Regions from separate parts of the Psychrobacillus sp. FSL K6-1415 genome, predicted to be linked through region 3. Evidence: riboswitches for the same ligand, from Rfam matches in the RefSeq annotation. Region 3 holds a riboswitch; each other region holds the start of a gene.
What was found. A riboswitch is a leader RNA that binds a small molecule or an ion and turns the genes downstream of it on or off. The one in region 3 is predicted to bind lysine.

Region 1 (10,798 bases), 440 kb from region 3:
CTACGACGTTGCATGAATCTTTAATCCATATTAATTCATCAGATTCTTGATCTAAGATTGAAATTTGATCGGCCCCTTGCCCAACTGTTGCATCTAGACTTTCCCTAGTTACCGCATCATTATTTTCGGAAGTATCTTGAACATTTTCTTCATTTCTATATCTCATATCTTCTGCAGACTCTTGGTTATTTCTTTGCTTACATTTCCTACAATCTGGATTTCCACAATTATAACTTGACATATCTACACCCCCTTTTCTTTTCTATATTGCAAGATATGCATTTCCTAATCTATGAGGAACGGCAAAGTTAATTTTTTCAAATAGAAAGACGCCTAATCTTAGGCGTCTTAGAATAAAAGAATATTCATTTCAACTCTATTACTTGTTTGGTTTTTGTTTAACAAATGCTTCCACTTGCTGGGTCAACTCTTCTAACAACTCTTTAATTTCTTGTTTTTGTTCATCTAACAAATTTCCCTTTACACTCTCGATATCGACACCATTTTTTCGGAAAGCATTGTTTACTAGCAAATCAACGACTTTATTAGAAATTTTCTCTGGTTTCTCAGGTAAATTACTCATATATATACCTCCTTTACTTAAAAACTATTTCATATCAGCATATGCAACAATCCGCAAAGGGGAAACTGCTCGAATCACGCACTATTTTTAATAGATACAGAATTTCAGTCTTATTTTATCAAGAAGCAAATTTATCCAAATAAAAAAAGACCCTCTCAATTAAGAGAAGGTCCTTAAACTATAGGTATAAATGATACCTACATAATTACATTATATTTTACCCGTTGTGACGCTTATACATCCAAAGTAAGCCAGATTTCATCAAACGTGCGATCCTTCCAGTAACTGAGATGTCTGCCAAGTATGCAAATCCTTGTTTTTTCCCTAGAGAGCCCATGAACCCTTTTAGTTTGATTTCGGGCATCTTTTCTGGAAGCGGTGCATCTTTCCAGCGTGCTTGAAGTACTTTGACGATTTGCTCAGCTTGTTCTTCCGCTAATTGTGCACTTGGCGCTAATGGTAGAGATGCAGCATCCCCAACGACATATACATTCGGATAGCTTGGTAAATCATGATATTGTGTCAAAATAACACGACCTGTTTTATCTTTTTCACCTGGTAGTGCTCTTACAGGCGCTGCTGGTTGAATACCTGCAGTCCAAACAACTACATCTACAGGAATTACTTCTTCGTGATTGTATAATTTGTTCGGCTCTACTTTTGTAATGTTAGAATTACTAACTACGTCTACATTGTTATTATCAAACCATTTTTGTACATAATTACTTAATCTTTCTGGGAAGTCTCTTAAAACACGCGGACTGCGGTCAAATAACTTGATTGACAAGTCTGGACGGCTTTCACGAAGTTCACTTGCAAGTTCTATTCCGCTAAGTCCCGCTCCCACAATACCTACAACAGAACCAGAAGTTAGTCCCCCAATTTTATTGTAAGTATCTCTTGAACGCCCTATCGTTTGAATACTATAAGTAAACTCATCTGCTCCAGGTACGTTATGATATTTGTCCTCACATCCAAGTCCAATTACTAAATCATCATAAGAAATCGCTTGTCCATCAGCTAGTAAGACTTGTTTGCTTTCTACATCAATTTCTATAATTTCTCCGTAGGTAACTTTTAATTTTTCGTTTTCTGGGAAGGCTACTCGAATACCACTATCCGGAGATGTTCCAGCAGCTAGAGCATAAAATTCAGTCTTTAAACTATGAAATGGTGTTCTGTCTATTAAAGTAATTTCTACATCATCAGGAATATTATTTGGTAATAAGCGAAGTAATATTCGCATATTTCCATATCCCCCACCTAACAATACTAATTTTCGCATAATATTCTCCCTTAAATTTAATGTCATCTCAAATTATAATAGATTGTGATACATTTCACAATAGAACATCTTAATTGACGTTTTCTTTAAAAAAGAGTAGCATGACCATGTAGTGAGGTGAACAGCTGTGAATCCTATGGTTGAATTTTGTATAAGCAACCTTGCAAACGGGTCCCAAGAAGCTTTTGATATATTAGAACAGGACTCTAATTTAGATGTGTTAGAGTATGGTTGCTTGAGTTATTGCTCCCTCTGTTCTGAAACTTTATTTGCCATTGTAAATGGAGAGGTTGTAGAAGCAAATACCCCAAGCGAACTTGTTGCAAACATTTATCAATATATAGAGGACAATCCTCTATTTTAAAAGACTGAGGCTTTGTGCTACAGTCTTTTTATTTTGTCCATTCACTTAATGATTCCAAATAATAGGTAGGTTGCTCCGCTTGAACCTTTACTTCTGCTGTACTATTTACCCCACTATTCACGTGCACTGTATCAATCCCCATATGAATTCCAGTTAAAATATCTGTTTGATAATTATCTCCGATCATAACCATCTCTTCTTTGTCGAAGCCATACTGTTTTTGTATGAACTCTAACATAAATGACTGAGGTTTTCCCATATACAAAGGCTCGACTCCAGTAGAATACTCGACTAACTTTGTAAAAGCCCCATTACCTGGCAAAAACCCTATTTCTGTAGGGAAAGCATGATCACTATTTGTTGATAGAAACGCTGCTCCAGCTCTAACTGAAAGACAGGCAGTAGCCAGCTTTTCATAATTAATGTCACGATCAATTCCAAGAACGACAACATCTGCCATACCTTTAGTAATCGAAATACCTCTCGATTTAAGAGCATCTTCTAATCCAAGTTCACCAATCATAAAAACTTCTTTGTGCGGTATATACTCGCTAATATAATTTGCTGCAGCAATAGAAGATGAAATAATATGTTCAGTATCTACATGAATATCCATAATAGCTAGTTTTTCTTGCAGCTGCTTTTGCGTCATAGAAGAGTTATTTGTAACAAAAAAAGGCTGGATCTCATTGCTTTGTAAATAATGTATAAATTCCACAGCTTCATGAATTGGCGTTTTACCTCTATAGACAGTTCCATCTAAATCAATAAAATATGCTTTATAATTTAACATTAGAATCCTCAGGTAAAAAAGCTGAAACTGGTCCTAATTCGTCTATTAGATATGTTTCTACAGCTTTAGGAAATTCCTTTAAGTATTGTAAATTCTTTACGAGAATTCCTTCTAATTGCTTGTGATCTACCGCATAAAATTGACGAACAAGTACTTTTCTAAAATTTATAACTTCTTTTAAAGGGCCGTCCATTTCAACGGTGATAACTTTTTCATCTGTTAAAATATCGATAATATCATCGTACCCACCTGGATCACGCATAATAAATCCGTCGATCATCGAATTCCCTACATCGATAACAGATTCAATAATATTTTGACCAATTCGCTCGAACGCTAATTTGGATACTTCATCTGCTTGCCAATCTTTTTTTGTCTCTATAATGTTTAACAACTGGTTCATATGTGCCAATGTTAAAGCAATTTTTTTTCTATCTACAAAATACATTGAAAAGCCTCCTAATAGTTGCTCAGTTGATATATACTCCTATTCTATAGTACCATAATTCTATGGTAGGAAGGAGTGTCACTAGTGGAACGATTTTATTTGTACGATGATGTAGAGGATACCAAAACACGATTTGTAGGTTTTACAGGGGAATCCCAAAGATATGATTTAGCTATTTCCCAAAGCTCTCGTTTTTTTGGAAAAGTACTTGTGATGGATATACAATATGGACGGGCAGCTATAATCGGTCCCGATGATGTGGACGAACCAGGCTATCTGGAGCATGTATTTAATAGATCAGAAGAAGAAGCGCTGGAATTAAGAGATTATTTACGCGAGTTATTAAGTTAATATGAGGAGGCTAGTTGTGTTTCCTTACACTTCGGACTTGCTGATAGCCCATAAACTTACTATATTGGCCCTTAAGCCTCGTGCTATAACCCATAAATGTGAGATAAGCGCCCATACATCTTCCAACAACAAAAAAACCTTAAGCAGATCATAATTGATCTTGCTCAAGGTTTTCGTTTACTTCTTTTATTGCTTCTACAGAAACTACTTTTGGTGCTACTCCTATTTTCTTCACGACAAAATAGGCACAGCCAAAATTACAGTATTCATATAAATAATCTTTCATCGTCCCTATTTTCGTATCAAATGTAGCTTTGTGACTACGATCCTCAAAAAAACCTTTAAGACGAAGCTGACCATAACCCCAATCGCCCATAATATAATCGTATTTAGTTAATATTTCACTATAACGATCTAAAAAGGCTTCTTCTTTAAATGCCTCACGAAAATCTTCTATAATCTCATAAGTAAAGCCTTCTGCAACTATCATTTAATCACCATCCATTAGCTATTTGGAGTAGCTAGAAGTTCCTCACCTTGCAATTGTCTTTGCTTAGCCGCAGCGTTAACCTGTTCATCTGCGTGATAACTACTTCTAACAAGTGGACCAGCTTCACAATGTGAGAATCCTTTGCTCATGGCAATTTTGCGCAATTCTCCAAATTCGGCTGGGGTATAGTATTTAAGAACTGGTAAATGCTTTTTGCTAGGTTGTAAGTATTGACCTATCGTCATTATATCTACGTTGTTAGCACGAAGGTCATCCATCACTTCTATTATCTCTTCATGTGTTTCCCCTAAACCTAGCATTAACGATGATTTTGTCGGAATACTTGGTTGCATTTCTTTTGCTCGACGCAGTAATTCAAGGGAACGATCGTATTTTGCTCTTGCACGAACTCTAGGAGTAAGTCTACGAACCGTTTCAATATTATGGTTAAGAATATCTGGTTTTGCATCCATAATATTACGGATATTCTGCTCAATCCCACCCATATCAGAAGGTAAAACTTCAATTGAAGTGAAAGGATTTTTTCGTCGAATCGCACGGATAGTTTCAGCAAAAACCTCAGATCCACCATCTTTTAAATCATCTCGAGCAACTGCTGTAACAACAACATGTTTTAGATTCATAATAACAACCGAATCAGCAACTCTTTCTGGTTCTGCCAAATCCAACTCATTAGGTAGTCCGGTTTTCACTGCACAAAAACGGCATGCACGTGTACAAATAGCTCCTAAAATCATAAATGTAGCAGTTCTACGTGAACCCCAACACTCATGTATATTTGGACATTTTGCTTCCTCACATACTGTATTTAGATTATTTTCACGCATTAACTTTTTAAGACCTTTGTATTCATCATTCGTATTTAACTTGATTTTTAGCCACTCTGGTTTTCTTTGGTACTCTGTTTTCGTTGGTTTACACGATGTCATTTCATCTCGACCCCATTCTAAATAAACTAACTACACTGTTGTCAATGTAACATATTATTTAATTGCAAACAACCATACAAATAACAGAGACTTCCAATTTTAAGATTAGCTAAACTACTCTTTTACTTTTGAGACTCCATATAGAGAAAAATAAGATAAGGATGATGACTACCGTTATAAATCCAAAGATAACGGAACCAGTAAGACCTAGTACTAAATATCCAATTGCAGCAATGACTGCACTAACAATCGCATAAGGTAACTGGGTCATTACATGGTCAATTACGTTAACGCCTGCACCAGTTGCAGACATAATGGTTGTATCAGAAATAGGTGAACAATGGTCTCCAAAAACTGCACCTGCTAAAACTGCTGCTAAAACAGGTAGTAGTAATTCTGGCTCTACTACCATAATGATGCTTGCACCTATTGGCAGTAAAATCCCAAACGACCCCCATGAGGAACCAGTTGCGAAAGCCATAAATGCTGTTAAAACAAATAGTAAGAATGGGATTATCCCTACTGGAATATTATTTTCTGTAACGATTTTAGCCAAAAACTCACCAGTTCCCAGTGCATTGATTAAAAATGAAAGTGCCCAAGCAAATATTAAAATACAAATAGCCGGTAACATTGAATTAATACCAGAAATAACTGCTTTCCCTAGCAATCCAACATTCGCTTCTGGATTTTGTTTGAATTGACGAGTGTATAATAGTATTGCTAATATACTCGATACAATTCCACCTATAAATAATGAAAGTGGTACATCTGTGTTCTCAAAAATAACAAATAAGTTCATCACTTTTCCTGAAGCCTGGTACCCTGTCCAAAACATTGAAGCTAGTGTAACAGCTATTAATGATACAATCGGTAAAATTAAATCATTCACTTTTCCATAATTATTTTCCGGGAAATTACCTTGTAAATCACCTGGATTAGATTTATTTGGATCAAAAAGCACTCCTGTTTCTTTTGCACGTTTTTCATGTTTTTTCATCTCACCTAAATCATTGTCTGTCCATGCTATAAAAAATACCATTGCAAGAGCAGCAATAACATAGAAATTCATCGGGGCCATTATCAGAAATGCCTGAAGTGGTGTATAGTCTGTTACTGCATAAGTAGCGAAAATAACACCTAACTGACTTATTAGAAATGCTCCCCAGCTAGAAACTGGAGAAACTACACAAACTGGTGCTGATGTAGAGTCTATAAAATAAGCTAACTTTGCACGTGATACTCGATGAGAATCTGTAATTGGACGTGCAATCTGTCCAACAGCAAGTGCATTAAAATAATCATCTACAAAAATAATAATTCCTAAGAAGACTGTTAATAGCTTAGATCCACGATTTGTTTTAATACGTTTAACAGCCCATGCTGCAAAGGCAGTACTTCCACCAGATAAGCTGACAATGGCGGTAATTACGCCTAGCATCAATATGAAAGATAATATAAAGATATTGTACACATTTAATCCATTTTCCCAAAACGATGTGATAAAGGAATCCCAAAGAATATTTAATGAGTCAATTGGCGAAAAACTTTCTACTAATAAAGCTGCCGAAACGATTCCGGCCCCTAATGATAGCAAAACTCTCTTCGTAACAAGCACCATTACAATCGCTAGTAATGGCGGTAAAATCGAAAATATCGTATTTTCCAAAACAAATCCTCCTAAATATAAAAAGCCAACCTAATGTATATATAGGTTGGCTTTTAGTTAAAATTTTAAGCATAAATTTTATACTCTGTAGCTCTCCATTTATACTGGTGTATAAATGACAGTGTTATTTTTGTTCAAAATAACCCCAACTAGATTTGTCTCGACGATCAGCATCTAATTTCGGCATAACTTCCTTCCGTTTACAATCACAGTTGTCATTCTCCTGTAAACTACTCTTAAGTCATGCGGCCTCTACCTATTCTTATTCATTTCCACTAGTATATCAGTAAATACTATAATTTTAAGGTTTTTTATTTTTCTGGTAATGGTAATGGAACTTCTATTGATGGAGCTGCATCACCATCGCCACCTGTGTATATATAAGGAACCTGGCCTTGTACAATCCCCATTGCAACAGGTATACTCTGTTCAACTGTACTCATTTTACTTGCTAGAGGAACGATTATTTGTACATTTACTTTAATGTGAATATTGACTTCTACATACGCATTATTAATACCAAATTTTGTAATCGAAGGTACTACATTCGATTGTACATTACCGATGACGTGAAAGCGTATTGGAATTTTCGGGCCTAAATTACCGATAAGGGGAATATTCGTCGCTTGCCCCATTGGCACGAAAAATACGACTCCACCTTGATCCTCCATCGTTTGTTTATCGTACTCGATGTCATCTAAGTAAGGTAGGCTTGAAAAGTCCCCCTGCTCAGCCTGCTCCAAATGGGCCTGAACTAATTGATTTGTATCAGCCAATACACGATTAATTATTTCTGTATTAAATCGTGTAGTTACCATTGTGGTACTATCTGAAGGAACCTCTTCGATTATGTCATTTACATCGAGCGTATTGGAAATTCTTGAGTTAATCGCTTTATTGATTACCATAGATGCTATTTTATTCGTTTGAACTTCTGCATATTGTAGATAGGTAGTAGTCAACTGCTCATTAATATAATAGATGAGACCTCCAACTGATAACAAGAAAGCAGTTAAAAAAATAGCTATTTTACGCTGATTAGTAAAGAAAGCAAATCGTTTTTTTTTCTTTCTATAGAACAAAAACAATCCTCCTAATTACTACATATGTAAGGAGGAGGACTTTCATGACTTATATTCATTTTTTTCTTGCTGTCCATACCATTTCACGATATCACGAATCATCTCCGGCATAAAGTATTGTTTTGGAGCAAACTTTAATGAAGGAAAAAAGTAACCGAAAGTAAACATATCTAAAGTTGCCAATGTATAGATTTTCTCGATTTCAAGAGGTATTTCATTGACTAACACTGTTCCATCTTCCAGCTCTTGAAGCTGTTCATATAGGATTGCTCCAAGATAGTTGCCTCTGAACCCTAGCCCCTTTACTTCAAGCTTTGGCCATTTTTCATTTTTTCCCGTACGAATAACCTCGAGTAGCTCTGCTCCAGTTAATGTAATAACACACGGATTAATCGGGTGAGGCAAACATTGGTGTAAGTCACTTGCAGTAATTGACCCTTGATGAAGATCCTTTAAGAAGATACCCGCCGGAAACATTGCACAGTTTGCATTAGTAAAGGAAAGTAATGCTTTTCCAAAAAAATGAGATAAATCGGATTCCATAAACCATTCCTTCTTTAATCTGGAAGGATTGTAGAAAGCAATACTAGACATTTCAGCTATTCCTTCATTTTCCCAAGCTAACTGCGTATCATTTGCGTTAGAGGGAACTGGCAGTGTTTCTGTTCGAATTAATACCGCTTTCTTAGATTGGATAACCCTTTTCACATGATCAAACTCCAACGTTACAAGTCCAACATTCATACCAAATTTACCTGTCGCTGCTTGCAACGAATTCCCTATTACCTTACCTTCTTCAAAGGCGTGATGTGTATGTGACCCCAAAACTAAGTCTACTTGTGGAATTTCCAAAGAAATTATTTCATCCTGTGACATGCCTAAGTGAGACATACAAATAAGTACATCCACTTGTGGACGAAGTATAGTACATACCTCTTTCAGACGTGGAATCGGATCTTGAACATGCCAACCTAACTTTTCATAATAAATGCCATAATCTGCAGTTGCCGCAACAATTCCTATTTTAATGCCTGTTGGTGTCACATGTATTTTATATGGTAATACCCATGTAGGAATATTCCCTTCCAAATCAGTAAAATTGGATACGATCACTTCAAAATTAGCATCTATGTATAACGCTTCCAAGTCATTATGACTTAAGGTGATTCCCTCGTTGTTCCCAATCGTTACATAATCATATTGAGCGTCATTTAACAGTTGTACATTTCCCTTACCAAGAGTACCTTCTGTAAATATATTAGACCGATCCAAATGATCCCCAATATCTAACGTTAAATAGGAAGCTTCTGAACTATGGTTTTTCCGTCTATCATTGAGAAATTGATGAATAATTGGCCAATTTTCTAGATGACTATGTAAGTCATTTGTATGGTATATATAAATCGTCTCTCTCATTCTTCACCCACCTTAATCAAATAAGAATTGGCATATTTGCGTCCAGATTTTTATTGAGCTCGCTCGATAATTTCTTTAAAAATAGTTACATCCGCCAAAGACCATTAGTTTGTGAACCATCACTGTCACTTGTATATACTTTGCATACATCTCACTACTTATAGAGATGAATAAAGTTAAAGTAGTCCATCTAAAATAGAACGTATACCTAATAATAGAAGTACAATACGTAAAGCCAAAACAAGTGTATCAGAATTCAGCTTTTTGTTTAGCTTTGCTCCTATTTTTGCTCCAATATATGCAGCAGGAATTACTGGAATAGTATACAACCAAGGTACATTGCCTAATGATATATGCGTAACAGAGTTTACCATTGCTGATAAGAATACCATAAACATAGATGTACCAACTGCTACATGTGGGGGGAATAGGAATAATAAAATCATTGCTGGTACGATAATAGAACCTCCGCCTATACCAAATAGACCTGATGCAAATCCAACGCCAAAAGTTAATAATAATGCAAACCAAATTGGATATCCGTAAACATATGAATTATTTCCATCATTAAAGGTTTTCTTTTTCCCATTTTCCACAAACCATCGAACTGGCTTTAAACGATCTCGAACTAATAACAAAGTGGATAAGATAACAAGTAAAATACCAAAATATAAGTTAAAAGAAGGTAAATCCAAGCCCTTATTCACAAACGCCCCTAATATTGTCCCAGGAATACTACCAATAAAGAAAATAAACCCACTTCTAAAGTCGACCGTTTTGTTCTTCATATAAGATAGTGTAGAGGACAATCCTGTGAATATCATCATAATAACAGATAAGCCCACAACACTCTGAGGTGTAATATTTGGTATCAAGCCAAGAGTCGCTCCAAAAAACAGTGTAGCAGGTACTAGAATAACCCCTCCACCAAGACCAACCAAAGCACCGACAATTCCTGAGAAAAGACCACTAACTGCAAGTATAAGCCATTCCATTTAAAAATCTCCTTCAAATAAATCTAATTGTTTTGGAGCAAGCCCTTCAAAATCTATTCCTAGCATGTGCTGGAATGTTTTTGCATTGCTTGCCGCATGGCCACCAGAGTTATTATTAAATAAGACAATAACCTCAGTTGCTTGTTTCTCTAAATCCTCACAAACATTTTTAATAGAAGAAAGTTCTTCATTATTATAATCATATAAGTACCTTACTTCTCTCCACTTAACGTTATTGCCTGGATTCACCCATCCATATGTATTTCTGCCATGCAGTCTTACGAGTACCTTGTTTGTTGTTGCAATAGGAACTAAAGGTATACTCCCCTCACCAGCCTGTGGTTCATCGCAAACACTATGATGAAGATGATT
Region 2 (10,798 bases), 800 kb from region 3:
AATTCCATTAGTACAGGCAGCAAAACAACATAGTGAGTTAAAAACTGCACTTGAATTATGGGGGTTATAATATGAGTAAACTTGTAGTTTTTTGTGACTTCGATGGAACTATAACCAATCAAGATAACATTATGGCAATCATGGAAAAATTCGCTCCACCCGAATGGACTCCAATTAAAGAGGATATTTTAAGTCAACGTATTTCCATACGAGATGGTGTAGCAAAGATGTTCTCTCTCCTCCCTATTGAATCAAAAGATGAAATTATTTCTTTTGTACTTGAACAGGCTGTCATCCGCGATGGTTTTAGTGAATTTGTATCTTTTACAAAAAATCATAACATCCCACTTTACATCGTAAGTGGTGGTATAGACTTTTTCGTCCATGAGCTACTAGAACCTTTCAGGCCATTTGCAGGAGTTTATTGTAATGTATCCGATTTTTCTAAGGATACAATTCACATTGAGTTTCCACATAGTTGTGATGAACAATGTACTAGCCAAGGATGTGGTTGTTGTAAACCATCTATTATTCGTACACTTCTTGACCAAGAAGCTATGAGTGTTGTAATTGGGGATTCCATTACCGATTTAGAAGCGGCAAAATTAGGAGATATCATTATTGCAAGGGATTTCTTAATCGAAAAGTGTGAGGAATTAAATATTCCCTATGAACCTTTTGAAAACTTCCACGATGTGATAGACATTATGAACGCTAGGTTAGGCGTGAAATTATGACATTACAAGATAAATGGGATGAACTTGCGGACATAAAAGATGAACTCGCTGCAAGAGATTGGTTTATGGGAACTAGTGGAAACCTCGCTATTAAAGTACGTGATAATCCTATGGAGTTTCTAGTAACTGCAAGTGGTAAAGATAAAAAAAAGAGGACATCGGAAGACTTTTTGCTTGTTGATGCTACTGGAAAACCAGTAGAAAATACTCCTTTAAAACCATCTGCTGAAACATTACTCCATTGTGCAATATATCGAGAAACAAATGCTGCTTGCAGTCTTCACATCCATACAGTTGCAAATAACGTTATCTCTGAGTTGTACGGTGATAAAGGTTCAGTAGATTTTCAAGGCATTGAACTCATTAAAGCTTTTGGTATGTGGGAAGAAGATGCAATACTCTCCATACCAATTATTCCTAACTACGCTCATATTCCCAAACTTGCGGAAGTGTTTACAACTTATATTTCTGCTGACAAAGGAGTAATCCTTATTCGTAACCATGGTATAACTGTTTGGGGAAAAGATGGGTTTGAGGCAAAAAAATTACTAGAAGCTTGTGAGTTTTTATTTCAGTATCAATTAGCATTACACCAAATACACTTAAAATAGAAAGGAAGATTCTTGATGGCTATTATTAAAATCCAAGAAACAAGTGAAACAATTGAAGCACAAAACGAGGTAGAAGCATTTTTAGAAAGTCAGGAAGTAATTTATGAACATTGGGATATAGACAAGTTACCAGAAAACCTTCGTGAAAAATTTAACTTAGACGACGATGAAAAGCAAGAGATTCTAAAAGCTTTCAAAAGTGAAATAGACGACATCTCAACTCGTCGCGGGTACCAGTCCGCCGATATTATTTCTCTATCTGACTCAAACCCTAACCTAGACGAACTGTTAAAAAATTTCGAACGAAAGCACCTTCATACCGACGATGAAGTTCGTTATATTGTAAGTGGTCACGGTATCTTCATCATACAAGGCAAGGATGAACGCTACTTTGAAGTTCATCTTTCACCTGGTGATTTGATATCTGTGCCCGAGAATATTACACACTACTTCACATTATCTGAGGATCGTAAAGTTGTTGCTGTTCGCATTTTTGTAACAACAGAGGGATGGGTTCCAGTTTACCAAGATGAAGTAGTAGAACAATAAAAATACCTACTTACCCTAGGAATAAATGAATAACGATAAGGTAGTCAATTACTGCTTCTGCGGCTATTTCTTTCTAAAACAAAAAAAGTGGACTCATTTTATGAATTCCACTTTTTTATGTCTATTCGGTAAATTCCTTTTATATCTCGTAATATACATCCATTAGCCTCAAAAATACGTCTCATGGGCTTGTTATTTGTATCTGTGCTTCCCACATATACCTTCGCACCAAAATTTTTCAAGAGTTCTAATGAAATAGCATGAAATATCGTTCCGTATCCTTTGCATCGTTGTTCTGGTACAACCCCAAAGTAAAACATTCTTCCCTCATCAGTAGTCCCTTGTTCAATATGTGGAATACTAATACCGTAGTTCATTGCATTTTGAGAAAAGATAAAGCAATGGTCTCGCCACTTAACACCTATTTCACTTTCAAGTGATTCCATTATTTGATTGATAGTAAATATATTATTTTTGTTAGCTGAACCACTCCTACATGAATCGTACAATGTAGCAAAAGCCAAATCAGTCATATGACTATCGGAAAGAGATTGTACTTGAAAGCTACCAGAACTTATAAATGGTCCTTCCAATGTCTTTGTGTATTCTACAATAGAAGACACTTTTTTAAACCGACGCTTGAAGATCCAGTCCTCATTCTCTTCATCTATTAATAGTGATAAATATGCTACTTTTTCTTCTTTCCACTCTGCTAATATTTTATCAAATGCAATTAAGTAATCAATGTTTGGAACATAAGATACTTTTAGTTGATCCACAAGCCAGTATTCCTGATCTTTTTTAATCAGATTGAAAAGGTTCACCTATCGATTCCCCCATGCTGTTGTTAGCTTAATGTTCGTTTTAAGAAAGCCTTTGTTCGATCTTCCTTTGGATTGTTAAAGATTTGTTCAGGCGTTCCTTCCTCAGCAATTACTCCTTTATCCATAAAAACAACTCGATCAGCAACTTCTTTAGCAAACTCCATTTCATGTGTAACTATTAACATAGTAAGTCCTGTGCCCGCTAACTCTTTCATCACCTTAAGCACCTCTCCAACCATTTCTGGATCAAGTGCGGAAGTTGGCTCATCAAATAACATAACATCTGGTTCCATCGATAGCGCTCTCGCTATCGCAACACGTTGCTTTTGACCACCCGATAATTGCTTAGGTTTAGCGTTTACATAATGATCCATTCCAACTACTTTTAAGTATTTTAAAGCAATTTTTTCGGCATCTTCTTTAGAGCGTTTTAACACTTTTACTTGTCCAACCATACAGTTGCTCAGCACGTTATGGTTGTTGAATAAGTTAAATTGTTGGAAAACCATTCCTAACTTTTTTCTGTAAGCATGGATATCGTGTTTTTCATCTAAAATATTCTCTCCATGATAGATGATTTGCCCTCCACTAGGCTTTTCTAACAAATTTATACAACGAAGTAAAGTAGACTTTCCCGATCCAGAGGAACCAATGATGCAAACAACCTCTCCTTTGTTCACTGAAAAATCTATATCTTTTAAAACCTCATGATTTCCGAAGGATTTACTTAAATGTTGAACTTCGATGACATTTTGCATAGATTTCTCCTCCTTCGTTTAATCTATATTAGTATTACTTTTTGTTAACATAAGTTGCGGTGGTGGTTGTCCAATCATGCTATAGTTTTCTGGTCCATCTAGTTTTCTTTCTATATAACGTAATATTAATGTTACTGTAAAAGTCATGACGAAATATAAAATACATGCTATAAAGAACGGTTCAAAATACTTAAAGCTTATTCCTGCAACTGTTTTTGCTTGAAAATATAGTTCCGTAACACCGATCACATTTAATACCGATGTATCTTTAATATTAATGATAAATTGGTTGCCTGTTGCTGGCAGTATATTTCGGATGACTTGAGGTAAAACAACACTCCACATTGTTTGGAAGTGATTCATACCAATTGCTTGTGCTGCCTCGAATTGTCCCTTATCAATCGAAATGACACCACCACGTACAATTTCTGCCATATAAGCACCCGTGTTAATCGAAACGATAAATATTGCAGCCATTGTACGGTCCATATCTATTCCAAAAGCTAGTGCAGAGCCATAGAATATTACCATTGCTTGTACAATCATTGGTGTTCCTCTGAAAAACTCAATATAAACAGAAAGAATCAGATTAACTATTTTTAATACAATACGTTTTAGTTTTCTCTCAGGCGTAGGAATTGTACGAATAACTCCTGCCAGCAAACCAATAACTGCTCCAAAAATCGTACCAATTATGGAGATTAGTAGTGTCATTCCTGCTCCACGAAGGAACATCGGCCAGTTACTTGTAATCATCGAAATAATATATTCAATGCTCATACATTTCCCTCCTTCCACATAAAAACCGACTGCAAAAAGATGCAGCCGGTATCACATCATTTTTATTCTGCAGCTGGTTGATTATTAATCGCCTTATCCATAATTTCTTGACGTTCTTCTTCCGTTATTTCCGCTAAAATTTCATTAATTTTATCTGTTAAGTCACTACCTTTTTTCAAACCTACAGCGACTGCTGTATCTTCTTCCTTTGCTTTAAATCCTTCTGTGAACTCCACCATTGCAAAGTTCTCGTTTGCAGAAGATGCGCTAATTCCTTCTGGTCTTTCAGATACATATCCATCAATAACTCCAGACTCTAATGCCACACGCATTGCCGCGAAATTATCTGACGCTGGTTGTTTTTGCACATCTTTAATTTGATCGATAACACCATAATGTGATGTATTTAATTGACCTGTAATTTTAGCACCACTAAAATCTTGAATCGAAGTAGCCCCTTCAAAAGCACCGCCTTTTTTTACTACCATAACAAAGTTGGAGGTGTAGTAGTTTTCCGAGAAGTCGATTGTTTCTTTACGCTCTTTTGTAGGTGACATTCCCGCTATGATTGCATCAATTTTGTCTGATTGCAATGATGGTACAAGACCGTCCCACTCTGTTTTGACGATAACTAGTTCTTTTCCTAATCCGTCAGCAATTCGTTTAGCAATTTCCACATCATATCCACCAGCATATTCCGCATTACCATCAATCTTCACTCCACCATTAGAGTCATCTAGTTGTGTCCAGTTAAAAGGTGCATAACCAGCTTCTAAACCAACTGTAAATGTATCTACTGCTGCTTCTTTACTATTATCAGATGAAGACCCTGAAGTTTCAGTAGCATCTGTTCCACATGCTGCTAATAATAATAACAAGCTTGCGAATATCGTTATAAATACTAATCTCTTTTTCATTTTAATTACTCCCTTTTTATCAGTGTATGTTTGTTCCTATAAAAAAAGACAACTTGTACAAAAAAAGACCTGAGATGAACTCAGGTCGCAATATGTATAGTTGCCCAAATCCTCTACTTTTCCCAAATGAGATAGCACACCATTATAAACCGGGATGTTTATAATGGACAGTCCTGCAATTATTAACTGCAGACCCAGCAAGTAATACCGAGAAATATTACTAACTTCGGCGACATTTCCTTCTCCATAGAATTATAGCTTCTCAAACTCCACTATGGACTGTTAAATATCGCGCCTCTACCTCACTATACTAAGTGAGGTCGTATTCAATTATGTTTCATAGTCTACATTAGACATACTTATCTGTCAACTGACTCTCGAAAAAACTATTTATACGTTGAGATTAATAGCTACATGATCAGATATACCAATTTTAGAGTAAAGATACTGCTAATGATTCTTCTAAAAAGATTCAAATCGATAAACATTTCCATAGTTGTTATTTACTTATCTGGCGTTCGGATAGGACTATCTAGTTTTGGATTCAATTAATTCCTATGGATAAACTTATCGGTACTATCCTTCTTGAAACAAGACAAGATTTCTACTGCATAAGAAAAATTAATTTTGGATTGTGGGCTTACGTAATCTATTCGGTAAGTTAAATCGTCAATAGGGGGATAACCAATTTTTTGAATGTAGAAGTAATTGTGGAAAATAAACTAAAAAATTATATTATGATTTACATGAAAAAAGTAATCCATTTTTTGAGTTAGCCACTCGGTATGGATTACTTTTCACTTCTGTCATTCTCGTTAAAGAAAATCGTAGGTTCAGAGTGAAAATAAGCTTAACTTCCATTCTTAAAAAGAGTTTTTTCTCTAGCAATTTATATAATCAACAGGATATCAGTTTCATCCATGTTACATGTTACTTTCTTTTTTCTATGCTATTGTTAACAACATTTGCTATATTGTGAATGGTATTTTCTAGAGCGTCTATTTTATTTTCAAATCGATGCAATAAGTAAATAGTGACTACAATGGGAAATCCAAAGTTTCCAATTAGTTGTACAATGTTTCCCTCGCCAATCATGCGTTATCCCCCTTTCTTTAATTTTTACCATTCCTTAAGCGTTGATATACCTGTTGAGTAAACCCCTTCGAATTGTATTCTAATGAGCTGACTTGTCCGAAAAGAGGAAAATCATCCATCAGTCTATTCCAAAATCACCTTGGATTTAAATTAATTGATATTTATCATATTATACTAAATATTTAGTATTTTTAGAATAACTATAAGTTGGGAAACACGCTCTACTATCTTAGATTATTAATACATATCTAATACTAATTTCTTAATTTAATGAAATTTTACTATATTTTAATAAAAATTGGATAAGTAAAAATCCTATATTCTACAACTTTCTACTACTTATTATGCTTTTCAACCAAGTATCAGTCGTTTCAAGTCGAACGATTGAAAAAGGATATTTTGTTTTTTTCAAGAATTAGTACATTACTAATTCATAAGGGGTGAAGAAAATGAGTAGTATAGGTCATATAATAAAATCGGAAAGATTAAACCAAAGTATGAAACAAACCACATTGGCCAAGGGAATCTGCTCTACATCCTACTTAAGCAAAATAGAAAATAATTTAACTATTCCAAGTGACGAAGTAATAACGTTTTTACTTAAAAAACTAAATATAGAAATAGATCAAGTATCCAGTGAAAAGGAAAATAAAGTTATTGCATCGTTATCTGAACTGTACAAAATGGGAGTATTAAAAAGGGACAAAAAATTTATAAGAGAATCCTTGCAAAAATACACTAATAAAAATCAATATTTTTTACAACTAAATAATTATTATAGTTATCACCTTTATCTATTTCGTCTCCTATTAATACTTGATGATAAGGAGGATAGCCTGCAATCCACCTATAACGTAATTGCAAAAATAAGAGATGGTATGGACGAGAAACAAAAGTTTATCATTAATCTAAACTTAGGACTTTATAGTTATTTGGATGGAAATTATCAAGAAGCATTAAGTCGATTAGAGATGTCTTTAAGATTTATAAATAATGGTAAAAATGAAGAATGGGAAATAGCTGATTTTTATAATGTACTAAGCTTAACTTACTCTAAATGCAATGAATTTTTTAATGCAATAAATTACGCTTCAAAATCATTACTTTTTTATAAAGACAATCTTTTATTTGAAAGAGCAATTGATAATTACATCGTTATAGGAATTGCACATAAAGAAATGAGAAAATTTCAAGAAGCAGAAAAGAACTATAATTTAGCGATGAAACTGGCAAAAGATTATAAACTGATTAATTATGAGGAGGTGATTTATCAAAATCTAGGTTCATTGCATGCAATTCAGGGGAGCCATGAAAAAGCAATTGAATTTTATAAGCTTAGTTTAAAAATTAAAGAAGAGGATTGTAACGCTGAAGGTTATTTACTAACAATTCTATCTATTATAAAAGAGTACTCCAAACAGTCTGATCATGAACAGGTCCTCAAATGGTGTAAGAAAGGCTTAAATAAAATAGTAGAAGAAAAAACCTCTAGCGAAGAAAATAGTTCTTATTATTTTCACTTACAAATTTATATAAATTACCACAATTTTAATGATGAACTAGAAATTGTATTAAAGGAAGCTATAAGTTATTTCGAAAAGGAACAGGATGAACGACATGTCCAAAAGTATTCCATTTTACTAGCAGACTACTTTTTTAAACATAATAAATTTAAAGCAGCAAGTTTATATTATCAAAAAGCAAATCAGTTTATTTTCAAACAAAAGTTTATTAATAATTGGGAGGATTTATAAAATGAAAAAAAAGATAATATTGTTAACTCTATCAAGTATTGTTGTCCTGTCTTTGAGCTTTACAATAAACACAAAGCAAATAAGTGAAAACGAACTTCCTAGACCTACATCAATAGGGAATTCATATATTTAAAATTAGCTGCTCGACAAGCTCAAGAGGTCAATTCGTTGGAACTATCCACTCAAGCTAAGCAGAGATTTAAAAACCGGCCATCCAAATAGATAGCCGGTTTTATTGTTTACAGTTATTATGTTGAACTTCCTTTACCCCAAATAGCGCAAATTTCATAATAATGTTTGTGACCCAGAACACTCCATCGGTGGTACTTGAAGAAAGCTTGAACAGGCTTTACTTTATCACCGATTGCTGCGATGCCTAATCCGAATAATACTGAGAAGAAAGTAGTTGGAGGCAATACTCCTGCTGCAATCACTTAAATATTTACGGAAGCAACTTAATCATAAGTCTATTTATAATTTTCAAGTACTTCTAAATAGAGTGCTTGAAGAAATTTTTTAATATTTACCTTTACTTTAGAAGAGTTTAACTTATCCTCAACTATTTCTATTGATAACTTTCGAATTTCTTGAAAATCGAAATATCGTGGTGCGTAATGTTCAAATTCTGGAGTGGTATAGTCAATTGCCCCAAGTGTAGCTAAATGTTGCATAGCTAATAATATCGTTCTTCGTAGTCGCTGTTCAATCGCCTTCATTTCTTTTTTAATATCCTCCGCGTCCAGTTTCATGGCAAGCGATTCATATATATCTTTTAAGGATGGAAATGTATTTAAAGGATTATTTTGCTGAATAAGTATTTCCACTATTGAGATTAGATCATTACTTCCTATTTCACCCACTATCCCCATGCCACTTAGCTTTGAGCTAACCATCTCTCTAACACTTTGCTTTTTTAGCACTGGTTTTAATGGAACGATATTTGCTAAGGAATCTTTTATTGCCAATAAAGAATCCTTCAATTGAAATTGTTCTGTTATTTTCGTTAATATACTCTGAACCTCAACACGATTAATGGGCTTATGAATAAAAAATTCAATACCTTTTATATATGCTTCTCCTACCATCTCTTTATTGACGACTTGAGAAATCATTATGAATTGCCCTTTAAATCCCGTGTTTTTCAATTGTTCAATCGTTTCAAGTCCATCTAATTTGGGCATTAGAAAATCGATGAGAACAACATCTGGTTCTGTTGTGAGAATGGGTGATATACATTCCCCCCCATTTTCCGCTTCGCCAATAACTAACCCCAACTCTCCCTCTGTTATAATTTTTTTAAGCATCAATCTGCTAGCTGCATCATCATCTACAATATAATATCGCAGTGTTCCTCCCTCACCTTCTTAAGTTTTTTGTTGGAATATTAATATTGAAAACAACACCATTTTCAAGAGATTCAATTAGTATATTCCCTTCCAATATATGTACAATTTCTTGAGTGTGGGATAGCCCAATACCTGTTGCAGCTACTCCCTGATCATTAAACTTAGTCGTATAGCCTGGTTCAAATACAATTGCTTGATCTTCCTGTGAGATACCTTCGCCAGTATCTCGAATAACAAACCATATATTTTGAGACTCCTCATACACATTTATATTAATTTCTCCGTTAATTAAAATTGCTTCCACTGCATTCGCAACCACATTATTCAATAATGCCAATAATGGAACTTGCTTCTCTGTTTCAAAATCAATTGAAATAGCAGAATGAATGGCAACTTGCTTTTTTAGCAATTCACTATATTTTTCATTGGCATGAATAACAAGTTCGAGTACCTCTGAGAGAAAGTAATACTCTCCCCTTTTTGTCTTTGTAATTTTCTCCATTCCCGCCAAAATACGTTGTGAATCCTTTTTCACCTCATGGATTTCCTGTGCAATATGAAGTGCTTGGACACTTAAAGAATGATATTCATGTTTTTTTAGCTGACGATATAAATCATAGCTAGATGCAGTAATTTGTTCAATATGATTCATCGATTTCTGTAAATAGAGTGTTTCTGCGTATAGATTTGAGCCAACCTTCAGCATCTCCCGCATACGCTTGTTATGTTCCATTATTGTAATTGAACTATATAAGCCCACTACAAAATAGCTTCGAAAAATGGCTACTAACGCGAGTAATACCCATTCTCGAAACTCAAAACTCACATGATTTAATAATAAATAACGAACAAAATACTCCATACTATTCGCCGTAAACTCGAGTACTGTAGCAATCGCACCAAGTAAAAGAGGTGCAGTTTTAAATCTATCTATCGGTATAACACTTAAACCAACTGCAAATAGAAAATAAAACAAAAATGCTGGCAAATGATTTTCGAGAACCCACCAAAAAGGGTTACTAGTAAATAACATATCTTCTCCGATTCGTACTACCACAACAGCAACTCCTGTTAAAAAACCAGTGAAGATAATCGAAGCTGGTTGAAATATTAACAGAAGAAAGAAAAAAGCAGCACTCCCTAAACCAAAACGGAAATCCTCTCCATTAAAAGGAATAACTTTAAACTCACTAGCAATTACAGTGATTAAAATTGTTATAATCAGAGCACTCCATTTGTTGGAGGCTAATTGATGTCGCTTTAAAAACATAAAACTCTCCCGTATGGATGTATTTAATAGTATGAGTATAACATTTTAAGGTCAACTATAAACGATGGGCACATAAGGAACGTTGTATTTTCTATACTTTCAAAACATACTAATATATAGTGAAATTAGGTGATAATATGAAGATAAAAATGTATGT
Region 3 (10,798 bases):
ATGTTATTTCTGAAATACATTTGGCTTCCAATACATTATCAAGTCAATCTGAGCAATTATCTCAATCAGCAGAACAAGTTAAAGTTGGTAGTGAGCAAATCGCAACCACAATGCATGAGCTTGCAAATGGGGCCGAGACACAGGCGTCCAGTGCATCGGATATTTCTGAAATGATGGATGGTTTTGCACAAGCTATTCAAAGTTCAGACGAGTCGAGCAAAGGTATTGTTGAAGATTCTCACCTTGTGACACTAGGTGCCGAGGATGGACAGCAGTTAATGGAACTATCCGTTAATAAAATGAAAGATATCGATGGAATTGTCAAAGTCTCTGTGGACCGAGTAAAAGGATTAGACGACAAGACGAATGAAATATCAACTCTAGTTGAGGTTATTCAATCTATCGCCGATCAAACAAACTTACTGGCTTTGAATGCAGCAATTGAAGCAGCAAGAGCAGGCGAGCATGGAAAAGGATTTGCAGTTGTAGCGGATGAGGTGAGAAAGCTTGCGGAGCAAGTATCCCATTCAGTTGGAGAAATTACCGATATTGTCGCAACCATACAAAATGAATCTCAATCAGTAGTTACCACTTTAGAAAACGGTTATAAAGAAGTAACAGATGGAACAGAACAGATTCAACGTACTGGTGAAAAATTTAAAGAAATTACAAGTGGTATTCATGCAATGACAGAAAAAGTTGAGCAGATTTCAAAGAATTTAGCACAAGTTAGCGCAAATAGCCAACAGATTAATGCATCTGTTCAAGAAATTGCTTCAGTTTCAGAGGAATCTGCTGCAGGTGTAGAAGAAACAGCTGCGTCTGCTGAGGAATCCGTTGGTTCAATGGAAGAAGTAGTAGCAAGTTCCCAACACTTGGCGACAATTGCTATGAATCTTGCTGATGCAGTTTCTAAATTTAAAACAACTAAAACAGCAGAATAAAAAGTGCCTGGTTCTAATGCAATTCTGAATTGTGTTAAACCAGGCATATTTACTTCTTATGAAAATAATTTAAAAGTTAAATTTGTAAGGCAGTAACATAGTGGAATTGAAATCGTGTAAAATGGAGAAGATATTGGTTATATTGAGAGTTTTATAGGAGGTTAATAAATGGAAAATAATGATATATTAATCAGATTAAGATATGCCCTAGATATTAAAAACAAAGACATGGTAGAGATTTTTAAGCTAGGTGGCATTGAACTTACAAAAGAAGATGTACTTAAAATTCTTACTAAATCAAAAGAAGTTAATGATGATGAAGAAGTAGTGGAAGATGAAAATCATATGAAGTGTAACAACAAGATGTTGGAATCATTTTTGAATGGTTTAATCACACTTAAAAGAGGTAAACAGGATCCAAAACAAACACAACCTACTAATAATCCAGAGCCTGCAGAGCAGCAGAAGGATCATGTGAATAATATACTCTTAAAGAAACTAAAAGTAGCTTTACAGTTAACAACGGAAGATATGCTGGAAGTATTAGATGATGGTGGGATTATTGTATCTAAAGGTGAACTAGGTGCTATTTTAAGAAAACCAGGGCATCGTAATTATAAGGAATGCGGGGATAATTTTGCGCGCAAATTCCTTAAAGGTTTAGCGGTAAAATATAGAAATTAATAAAGAAGGGCGAATTCATAATTGAGTTCGCTCTTCCTCTTTATCTATAGACAATTGAAAATGCTATATTTTCACGGTTTGTTGCAATGTGGATAATACTTCTTGTAAAGAATTCAGCTCTTCTTTATTCAAAGGAATCATAGGTAAGCGAACACCACCTACAGGAATTCCTTTTAAATTTAATGCCGATTTTACAGGAGTTGGATTTGGTGCTGCAAATAGTGCTTTCATGATAGGTAAAAGACTGCGATGATCCTTAGCAGCTTCTTTTACATCGCCACTATTAAACTTTTCAATCATTGTTTGCATTTCGTTCCCAATAACATGTGATGCTACTGAAATAACTCCTGCTCCACCAATCGATAGTACTGGGATTGTTAACCCGTCATCACCGCTATATAGTGAAAAATTTTCAGGTGTATTTTGAATAATTTCAGTCATTGTATCTAAATTCCCGCCAGCTTCTTTAATAGCTACGATGTTGGGAATATCGGAAAGTCTTACAACGGTTTCTACTGACATATTGACAGCACTCCGACCGGGAATATTATATAACATAATCGGTAATGATGTAACTGCAGCAATTGCTTGGAAGTGTTGGTACAATCCTTCTTGTGATGGTTTACTATAATAGGGAACAACAAGCATAATACCATCGACACCTGCATCAGCTGCTTGTCTTGTTAAATCGATGGATGCTTTTGTGTTATAAGAGCCGGTGCCAGCAATTACCGGAACTCTACCATTCACAACTTCTACTGTAAATTTAAACAGTTTAACTTTTTCTACCTCTGTTAATGTCGGAGATTCTCCGGTCGTACCAGATATGACTAAACCATCTGTTCCATTGGCTATTAAATAATTTATTAAGTTCCGTGTAGCTGGAAAATCGATTTCCTCATTATGATCAAAAGGAGTCACCATAGCCGTTAATATTTGTCCAAAATTCATAACTTCTCCACATCCTCTAGTTTTATTATTAAAAATTCAGGGAGAAGGGCGGTATCAATTATGCCTCGACGTAATTACGTACAGATAATGAATTACACTAGTGAAATTCAATATCTATGACATCCGCCGGAGGTATAACTTGACGGTTGTTTAGTCAAGTTATGTAGACGCAAAAAAGCAACAACGAGGGCTCGTTGTTGCAATAGAAATAAAGTAATATTTCCGTGCGTAAGATAGCCCTCCATATAGTCTCCTATATGACAATTCAGTGTTTATTCAACAGCAGAACCAGCTTCAAGAAAAATGAGATTCTTTCAACTTCGGCAAATTCCCCTTTCCACAAATGTCAAAGGATCTCATTATCCTCTAAATGTGTACTGATGGTCTTCGCGCCTCTATCCTTACTTCAAATGTATTTGAAATAAGAGAATATTTAATTATTAAAATAATACATGTTTTTTAATACTAATGCAACAGTTTACCTGTAAAATAAATATAAAGCTATTTAAGGTCAGTATAATTAATAAGTTTCATACGTTAAAACCATACTATTCAAGAGGTGAAAAGGATGTATAAATTATTGTCTCATAATGATTTAGATGGTGTCGGATGTGGCATTTTAGCAAAGCTTGCTTTTGGTGAGCAAGTGAAGGTGCGTTATAATTCGATTTCCTCCCTTAATCGAGAGATTGAATACTTTTTAGAAAATGATGAGCCAGATACATTTTTATTTGTAACTGATTTGACTCCAAATGAAGACAATGAAAAAAGGCTTAATGATTTTTATAATGCAAAAGGGAAGGTCCAACTAATTGATCATCACAAATCTGCCTTACACTTTAATGATTATGAGTGGGGATATATTCTAGTAGAAGATCATGAAGGCAAATTAACTTCAGCTACTTCATTGTTATATGAATATCTTGTAACAAACAAATTGTTGGAACCAACTGCAGCACTCACAGAATTTGTAGAATTAGTTAGACAGTATGATACATGGGAATGGGAGAAGAATGAAAACCACCAAGCTCACTCGCTTAACTCACTATTCTATTTAATATCGATGGAAGAATTCGAAGAAAAAATATTAGAGAGACTTCGTACAAATGATCATTTTGATTTTGATGAATTTGAAAAGAAAATATTGAAAATGGAAGCAGACAAGATTGACCGTTATATTCGTCGAAAGAAAAGAGAGATTGTCCAAGCAACCATAGGGGAACATTTGGCAGGAATTGTGTATGCAGAAACTTACCATTCAGAGCTAGGCAATGAACTAGGAAAAGAATATCCACATCTCGACTATATAGCGATAGTAATTATGGGGGGGAAAAGAATTTCCCTTCGTACTATATATGATCATATTGATGTATCTGAAGTTGCTGGTCAGTTCGGCGGCGGAGGACATCAAAAAGCATCTGGATGTACCTTAACAGAAGAAGCTTATAAGTTATTTGTTTTGGACACATTCCATCTGCTACCGATACTAGAAGATGCAAAAAGAAATCAATATAATTTGAAACAATCATCATTTGGTTCATTTTATATGAATAGAAAAAATGATACGTTCATTTTGTATTCTAAAAATAATCAGGATTGGATACTTGAAAAAAATAAAGCCGAAATAGGACAAACCTTTACTAGTTTTGAAGAAGGAGAGCGATTCCTAAAAAGAAACTATGAGGCAGCTTTGGTAAGGGATGACTTGTTCGTTGATTACTTAATGAGCGAAGTGAAAAAAAGAGACAATTCATGATGACTTTTCAACTCTAAGGATTCTAATCTATTTACTTGCGCTCGTCTGCTAAATACTTGCTTTCAAGAAGCAGGTACTTGCGGAGTGCCCTTACTTACTTGCTTTTAATCTGGATTTACTTGCTCTCGAATTACTTATACTTGCGGAGTGGTAATTTAAACCAAAAATAGCTACCTCTAATAAAACCGGAAAATTGAATATAAATAGAATGATAAGGTATCATTAATGCCGACAGACTAATTATAAAAAACATGAAACCGCAGAAATTTAGGGGGCAAATTAAATGGAAATTGGAATAACAACGTTTGTAGAAACAACACCAGATGTAAAAACAGGCAAAGTAATTAACCATGCTGAGCGTATACGTGAGGTTGTTGAAGAAATTATATTAGCGGATCAAGTTGGGTTAGATGTATTTGGTGTAGGGGAACATCACCGAAAGGATTATGCGGCTTCTGCCCCAGCTGTTCTTCTAGCTGCAGCTGCTTCACGGACGAAGCAAATAAGACTCACAAGTGCTGTAACAGTACTTTCTTCTGATGACCCAGTGCGAGTGTTTGAGGAATTTTCTACATTAGACGCTATTTCTAATGGTCGTGCTGAAATCATGGCTGGACGTGGTTCCTTTATCGAATCTTTCCCCCTTTTTGGCTATGACTTAAAAGACTATGATGAACTGTATGAAGAAAAGTTAGATTTGCTATTAAAAATACGGGAGTCTGAAATGGTTACATGGGATGGTAAGCATCGAGCTGCTATTCAGAATCGCGGGGTATATCCGCGTCCCGTTCAAAACCCTCTACCGGTTTGGATTGCAAGTGGTGGAACTCCACAATCTGTTGCACGAGCTGGTTTCCTTGGATTGCCACTAGTGCTGGCGATTATCGGAGGAAGTCCATTACAGTTTGAACCACTAGTGAGGCTATATAAGAAAGCTGCTAGTGAAGCAGGTCATGATGTGTCCAAGCTGACAGTTGCATCCCACTCGCACGGTTTTGTTGCCGAAAGTACCGAAATGGCAGTAGATAAATTTTTTCCGCCGACACAGCAAGCGATGAACGTTTTAGGCAGAGAACGCGGATGGGGTCCGTATACGCGTTCAACCTTTGATGCTGCACGTAGCTTGGAAGGTGCCTTATACGTAGGAGATGTGAAGACCGTAGCTGATAAGATTATATTTCTCCGTAAAAACGTTGGTATCACACGTTTTATGCTTCATGTACCAGTTGGTTCAATGCCTCATGAAGACGTGATGAAAGCAATAGAATTACTAGGTAAAGAAGTGGCACCGATAGTTCGTGCGGAAATAGCTAGATGGGAAGCAGAAGGTAAAAGTAATTAATAAAGTTCTTTCGTAAAAAAATATATATGAGTAGCTCTAAGGGAACGATTTTCGTTCTCTTTTTTTAAAAGATATTATATAAAATTTACCTGTGAACACTGGGTTCAAGGCATTTTCATGAATAATTAATCTCGCTGACTTCCGTTTCAGGTATGGTACAAAGGTTAAGAGTGCCACCTCGTATGGCAACGCCTTCGTGCCCCACATCCTGTGGGCCTTCGCGGGGGAAGTTCATCGCCCATTGGGATACGTTGTGATGGTTCATCTGACTCCCTCATCCCGCAGGAGTCGCGACCTTGCACTACAATCAAAGTAATGAGTAATGCTCGAGAAGATTTCCCTTATTACTAGCGTTAATTTCTGCTGGAAATTTTATCATATAATTCACGTTTATTTAGTTGTTCCTGCTTCCAATTATCAGTTTTTGTACATGGTTGATTGGAGCGCAGTTCGGAGCGGAAATCAACGGCATATCTAGGAAAGAGGACCGGGAATCATTTTGCCTGGTTTTTTTTATTTTTTTTATTATGAAGCAATGATTTCACTCATAGAAATAGAAAGAGTAGTAAATTCAGATGTTTAAAACAAGTTATAAATAGGTTGAATGTTATAATAAGAATAATATTTAGTATGAAAAACGTATAAAAGAGAAGTGAAGGTGAGTAATGATATGAAAGAGAAAATAATTATCAATGCCGATGAGTGCTACCAGCAAGCAGAGGAGAAGGCCAATCATTATTTCCAATCACTTTATGCGCAGGCCCAAAAAAAGACATATGTGAAAGTTCTAACGGAAGATATACATTTGTGGAAACATAAACATATCCGTCATCCCATATTTTCCTTGTTTTCAAGAGGGAAAGGAAAAACTAATACTAGCGAGTATCACAATTATATAAAGTGGCTCAATTATACAGGGAAATTAGATAGTTATTTGAATCGAAGCATTTACTATATTTTTATGCGAGATTTAGGTAAAGCATTGAACTCTCCAGACACTGAAAATCGAATCCGCAGTATAGTGGATAGTTTAAAAACTCAGCTTACATCTACGACGGCAGACCGTAAGAATGATGGGGAGCTATTCAGTATGACTGCTTTGTATCGCCTTGCACAGAAGGAAGGAGTAGAATCGACTTTCATATGGTTGATCAACAAACTAAAAAATGTATCCACAAATATTCCAACAGGAATGAATGCAGAGCATGCACAGCGAAAACTTATTAAAATCATTGCTGGAGTAATTATGCAAGAGAATGAAGAGATGGACGAAGAAGTTACTGTAGAAGACAGGAAACAGAGGCTTGATAAAGCAATTAGGCTCGGTTATTCCTACGGGCTTACCTATCCGTTTATTGACGATCTCCTAGATGCAGAAATTTTATCGGACGAAGAAGAAAAACAATACGCTTATCTGATACGTAGCACACTTACTACAGGAGTAGTGCCAGAACTAGGTGATTGGGTTGGAAATAATGCAGAGTTAATCCGATATATTCACACAGAACTTCGAGAAGCTTTTGAATATATTAAGGCGCATCAACGACCAGAGACAAGAAATAGTTTTTTTGAGCAATCTTATGTGTTTTTTAATTCTCAAGAAGTGGATCGAGAAAAGGATTTAACTAATGCAAAATATACAAACGAAGAGCTGTATATACCAGTTATTCTAAAATCTGCTTCTTCTCGATTGATTGTTCGTTCCGTAATTGGAGCTCCTGAAGATGAGGGATTTGACAGCCGAACATTTTTTTATGGCATTTACAATCAACTGGCAGACGATTTTGCAGATATGTTTGATGACCTGAAGGATGGTGCGGTAACTCCTTATACTTACTACTTGAAGTATCACGATACACGGCCAGACCTAATAAATCCATTTGAAATGTACTGGACAGTAATCTCTAATTTGATTCATCAAGTTTATCATTCAGATAAAATGACGCGTGAAGTTATTTTAGATCGGGCTATAAACGGGTTAAAACGATTCAAGGAGCGAGCAGGTACGGAAAAATACAAAGAGGTAATGGACCTTTTTGCCTCGGGGAGTCCTAAATTCAATAAACTAATTCAAGAGATGGTACGAAAAGCGGATGATGTAGATTTCTTCGACAAGCTGCTGCGTGATCATATGATTACAAGCTTGAAAAGTGACAGACAAGGGCAGGAAGACTTTATAGAAACTGCTAAAGCTATACGTAGTCAGCTTAATAGTGTACTAGATATCCCGAAAACTAATGAGATGGCTGATTCTATAATAGATGCTGCAAACTACAGCTTACAAGGAGAAGGAAAGCGATTAAGACCAATAGTTACGTGGTTTATGGGAGTCAACGCATATGGCTTAAATAGCTCAATACTTGAACCACTCTTAAAATCTTTAGAATATATGCATACAGCTTCTCTGATTTTTGACGATCTTCCGTCCCAAGATAATGCTGCGCTTCGCAGAGGTCGTCCAACACTTCATGAGGTTTATACTATTTCTATTGCCGAGTTAACTGGCCTTTTCCTGACCCAGAAGGCAATCTTAGAGCAAACCACTTTGGACCAGTTCGATTCAAAAGCTGTGCTGCGACTTATTCAATATTCCGCACAAGTAACTGCGGATATGTGTAGGGGGCAGGCAATGGACTTAGATTCAAAAGGCCAACAATTGTCTTTAGAACAACTAAATAGAATGTGCTTTTACAAAACTGGGCTAGGATTTGAGGCATCTATTCTAATGCCAGCAATTCTTGCAAACACTAGTAAATTAGAAATAGACGCATTGAAAAAATTTGCCCGTCATGCAGGTATTGCGTTTCAGATTAAGGATGATCTTCTTGATGTGGAAGGTGATACAGCTTTACTTGGGAAATCGACTGGTAAGGATACAGAAAATAACAGCTCCACTTTCGTATCTATATTAGGTGTGAATGATGCAAAAAAAGAAATGTGGGAAAATTATTGTATTGCGATGGAATCATTACATGATGTACCGCGAGATACAGCTTTTTTAAAGCATTTCTTGGATTATATTATAAATCGCGACAAGTAGGACTGGGTTATATTAACCTCTCCTTTAACGCTAAATCAAAGTGATAAGCTAGACTAAATCCTTTAGTGGAGTACTTCACACTAATTGAATGAAGTGGAAGGTGACGGCTAAGCCCTTCGAAAACGATAGAACCAGGTTTTGACCTTAAAGGACCGGGCATGTTTGCCTGGTTTTTTTTAATTCTTCCAGAATTTGAATGGTTATTTCTCTATTTTTAATTATGGTCGTATTGAAACCGGAGTTCCGATCGGGATAATACGTGCTAATTCTTCAACGTCTTTATTGTGCATGCGGATACAGCCGCGTGATACTGCATTACCTATGGAGCTAGGGTCATTGGTACCGTGAATCCCGTAATGTTCTTTAGATAAACTCATCCACATGGTACCGAATGGTCCACCAGGATTAGGCGCTTTGTTTATAATGATAAAATCTCCAACAGGTGTATTATATAATATTCTTCCTACAGCTATAGGATACTCTTTTTGTATAACACCGTCTTTTCGTAATCGTAGCAGGCGATTATTTATAGAAACCTCAATTTGGTATGGAAGCGTATTTGGGTCAGGGTAACCTGGTATAACAATGGATTGACCAATATAAAGTACATTTGGATTTATGGATTGGTTAGCGTTAATGATTTCGGTTATAGGGGTTCGGTAGTCTCTAGCTATTTGACTTAGTGTTTCCCCTTGTTGAACAGTATGAATCATTGTAAACACCTCCGTTATTCATTGTTAAAATAGTACATTATATGCAACTTTAAAAAAATGCTTCATCATATCGTGTTTTTCAATATATTATCTGCACTCGGAAAGTCTGTTAATTTTAGTATAAGGACATAGTTTCGCGAATAGAATCTCTTATAACAGAATTCTAAAGGTGGAATGAGATTGAAAATACTATTTATATTTCTATTATTTGTTGTTTATTTCGCATTATCACTGTCATTAGAAAGTACAAACGCAATTGGGCTATATCTAATCATTTCATTGGGATTCTTCTTTTGGGGAGTCATAGAGTGGAGACGTTCTATTAATAGGAGAAACGCTGAAGATAGAGCGCGATGTGAAGAGTTGCTAGCGGAGATTCCGCATACTCAATCACTGATTTCGGACAATTTGTTAAATGTAATGCTAATCGATGATGTAAATAATATTTTATATATACTCCAAAGAGATTCTTTGGTAGAAGATTTTAGTATTGAAAATGTTCCGTTTTCTCAGGTGCTAGAGGTTGCAATAGTAAAGGAAGAGCGTGTTTTAAACTTATACCCTAAGGAGGGTCTATTGGGAAGTACGCTAGTGAATAATGAAGAAATAATAGAAGAAGATTCAGATGAGGACGAAGAAGAGGAAGAAGTAGAAGAATCTATAGAAGCATTGTGTTTAAAAATAGTAGTTGATGATATAACCAATCCCATTTTAGAATATCCATTTATAGTATTTGGTGAACCCCTTGCAACAGACTCTGAGAAATATATAGAAGTAAATTCACTTTGTGACGAATGGTATCAAAAAATATGTATAATTATTAAACGCTATGAACATGACAAAGTAGTTGTGAGACTCTGGCAATAGCATAGCTTGTAGCTGTGATGCAACTTAGTATTCGCTATTATTCTGCATTCGCAAAAGGGCCCAATCAAAAGTAGAGAATAAATATGTTAGATGGCTGGGACAAAACTAGTCTATGAACTTGAAAAACGTGAAATCAGTAACTCAATTTCACGTTTTTCACTTTATTTTGGAAATATGGAGGCAAGGGTATACCTTCTGACCAATAAAGATGGAATGATGCCTTTGAACGGACTTCTTCCATACAAACGTGAATTTATTGGCATTCGCTTCTATTTTTGTACCATCGATAAAAATCGCCTCTCGAGCAATTAGCATCTCTTCTACTAACTGGCAACGGAACTGAACGAAGCACTGACGAATAAGTTCTTTCATATCGGGCTGGATACGGAAACGATTGATGGTACGGTAGCTTGGCTCAAATCCCTAAGCGAGCCACGTCATGCGGATATTATCTTTACTTGATATAGAAGAGATATTAGTTGTTTGGAGTGAAGGGCGGCG

Region 1: another riboswitch for lysine. It lies ahead of MKY60_RS14060 (Na+/H+ antiporter NhaC family protein); the one in region 3 lies ahead of dapA (4-hydroxy-tetrahydrodipicolinate synthase).
Region 2: another riboswitch for lysine. It lies ahead of MKY60_RS20630 (transporter substrate-binding domain-containing protein); the one in region 3 lies ahead of dapA (4-hydroxy-tetrahydrodipicolinate synthase).

Annotation. Positions count from the first base shown of each region.
Region 1 covers NZ_JBBOOQ010000001.1:2,936,927-2,947,724, forward strand. Annotated here, with positions in the region: gene MKY60_RS14015 (spore coat protein) at 1-241, opposite strand, end outside; gene MKY60_RS14020 (spore coat protein) at 380-583, opposite strand; gene MKY60_RS14025 (NAD(P)/FAD-dependent oxidoreductase) at 801-1,868, opposite strand; gene MKY60_RS14030 (YuzB family protein) at 1,996-2,232, shown strand; gene MKY60_RS14035 (TIGR01457 family HAD-type hydrolase) at 2,261-3,025, opposite strand; gene MKY60_RS14040 (DUF86 domain-containing protein) at 3,012-3,473, opposite strand; gene MKY60_RS14045 (DUF3055 domain-containing protein) at 3,558-3,824, shown strand; gene MKY60_RS14050 (YutD family protein) at 3,973-4,314, opposite strand; gene lipA (lipoyl synthase) at 4,329-5,264, opposite strand; gene MKY60_RS14060 (Na+/H+ antiporter NhaC family protein) at 5,374-6,933, opposite strand; lysine riboswitch at 7,014-7,196, opposite strand; gene yunB (sporulation protein YunB) at 7,245-8,015, opposite strand; gene MKY60_RS14070 (bifunctional metallophosphatase/5'-nucleotidase) at 8,058-9,431, opposite strand; gene MKY60_RS14075 (sulfite exporter TauE/SafE family protein) at 9,608-10,426, opposite strand; gene MKY60_RS14080 (DUF72 domain-containing protein) at 10,427-10,798, opposite strand, start outside.
Region 2 covers NZ_JBBOOQ010000001.1:4,175,308-4,186,105, forward strand. Annotated here, with positions in the region: gene mtnW (2,3-diketo-5-methylthiopentyl-1-phosphate enolase) at 1-70, shown strand, start outside; gene MKY60_RS20600 (2-hydroxy-3-keto-5-methylthiopentenyl-1-phosphate phosphatase) at 72-737, shown strand; gene MKY60_RS20605 (methylthioribulose 1-phosphate dehydratase) at 734-1,348, shown strand; gene MKY60_RS20610 (1,2-dihydroxy-3-keto-5-methylthiopentene dioxygenase) at 1,364-1,897, shown strand; gene MKY60_RS20615 (hypothetical protein) at 1,996-2,721, opposite strand; gene MKY60_RS20620 (amino acid ABC transporter ATP-binding protein) at 2,745-3,479, opposite strand; gene MKY60_RS20625 (amino acid ABC transporter permease) at 3,498-4,259, opposite strand; gene MKY60_RS20630 (transporter substrate-binding domain-containing protein) at 4,322-5,176, opposite strand; lysine riboswitch at 5,301-5,484, opposite strand; gene MKY60_RS20635 (YvrJ family protein) at 6,107-6,271, opposite strand; gene MKY60_RS20640 (helix-turn-helix domain-containing protein) at 6,721-8,025, shown strand; partial or broken gene MKY60_RS20645 (cation:dicarboxylate symporter family transporter) at 8,291-8,456, opposite strand; gene MKY60_RS20650 (response regulator) at 8,493-9,371, opposite strand; gene MKY60_RS20655 (ATP-binding protein) at 9,382-10,641, opposite strand; gene pgeF (peptidoglycan editing factor PgeF) at 10,779-10,798, shown strand, end outside.
Region 3 covers NZ_JBBOOQ010000001.1:3,379,572-3,390,369, reverse strand. Annotated here, with positions in the region: gene MKY60_RS16485 (methyl-accepting chemotaxis protein) at 1-944, shown strand, start outside; gene MKY60_RS16480 (YehS family protein) at 1,113-1,628, shown strand; gene dapA (4-hydroxy-tetrahydrodipicolinate synthase) at 1,692-2,579, opposite strand; lysine riboswitch at 2,806-2,985, opposite strand; gene MKY60_RS16470 (DHH family phosphoesterase) at 3,148-4,335, shown strand; gene MKY60_RS16465 (LLM class flavin-dependent oxidoreductase) at 4,619-5,677, shown strand; gene MKY60_RS16460 (polyprenyl synthetase family protein) at 6,348-8,717, shown strand; gene MKY60_RS16455 (L,D-transpeptidase family protein) at 8,936-9,430, opposite strand; gene MKY60_RS16450 (hypothetical protein) at 9,611-10,297, shown strand; partial or broken gene MKY60_RS16445 (transposase) at 10,499-10,753, opposite strand.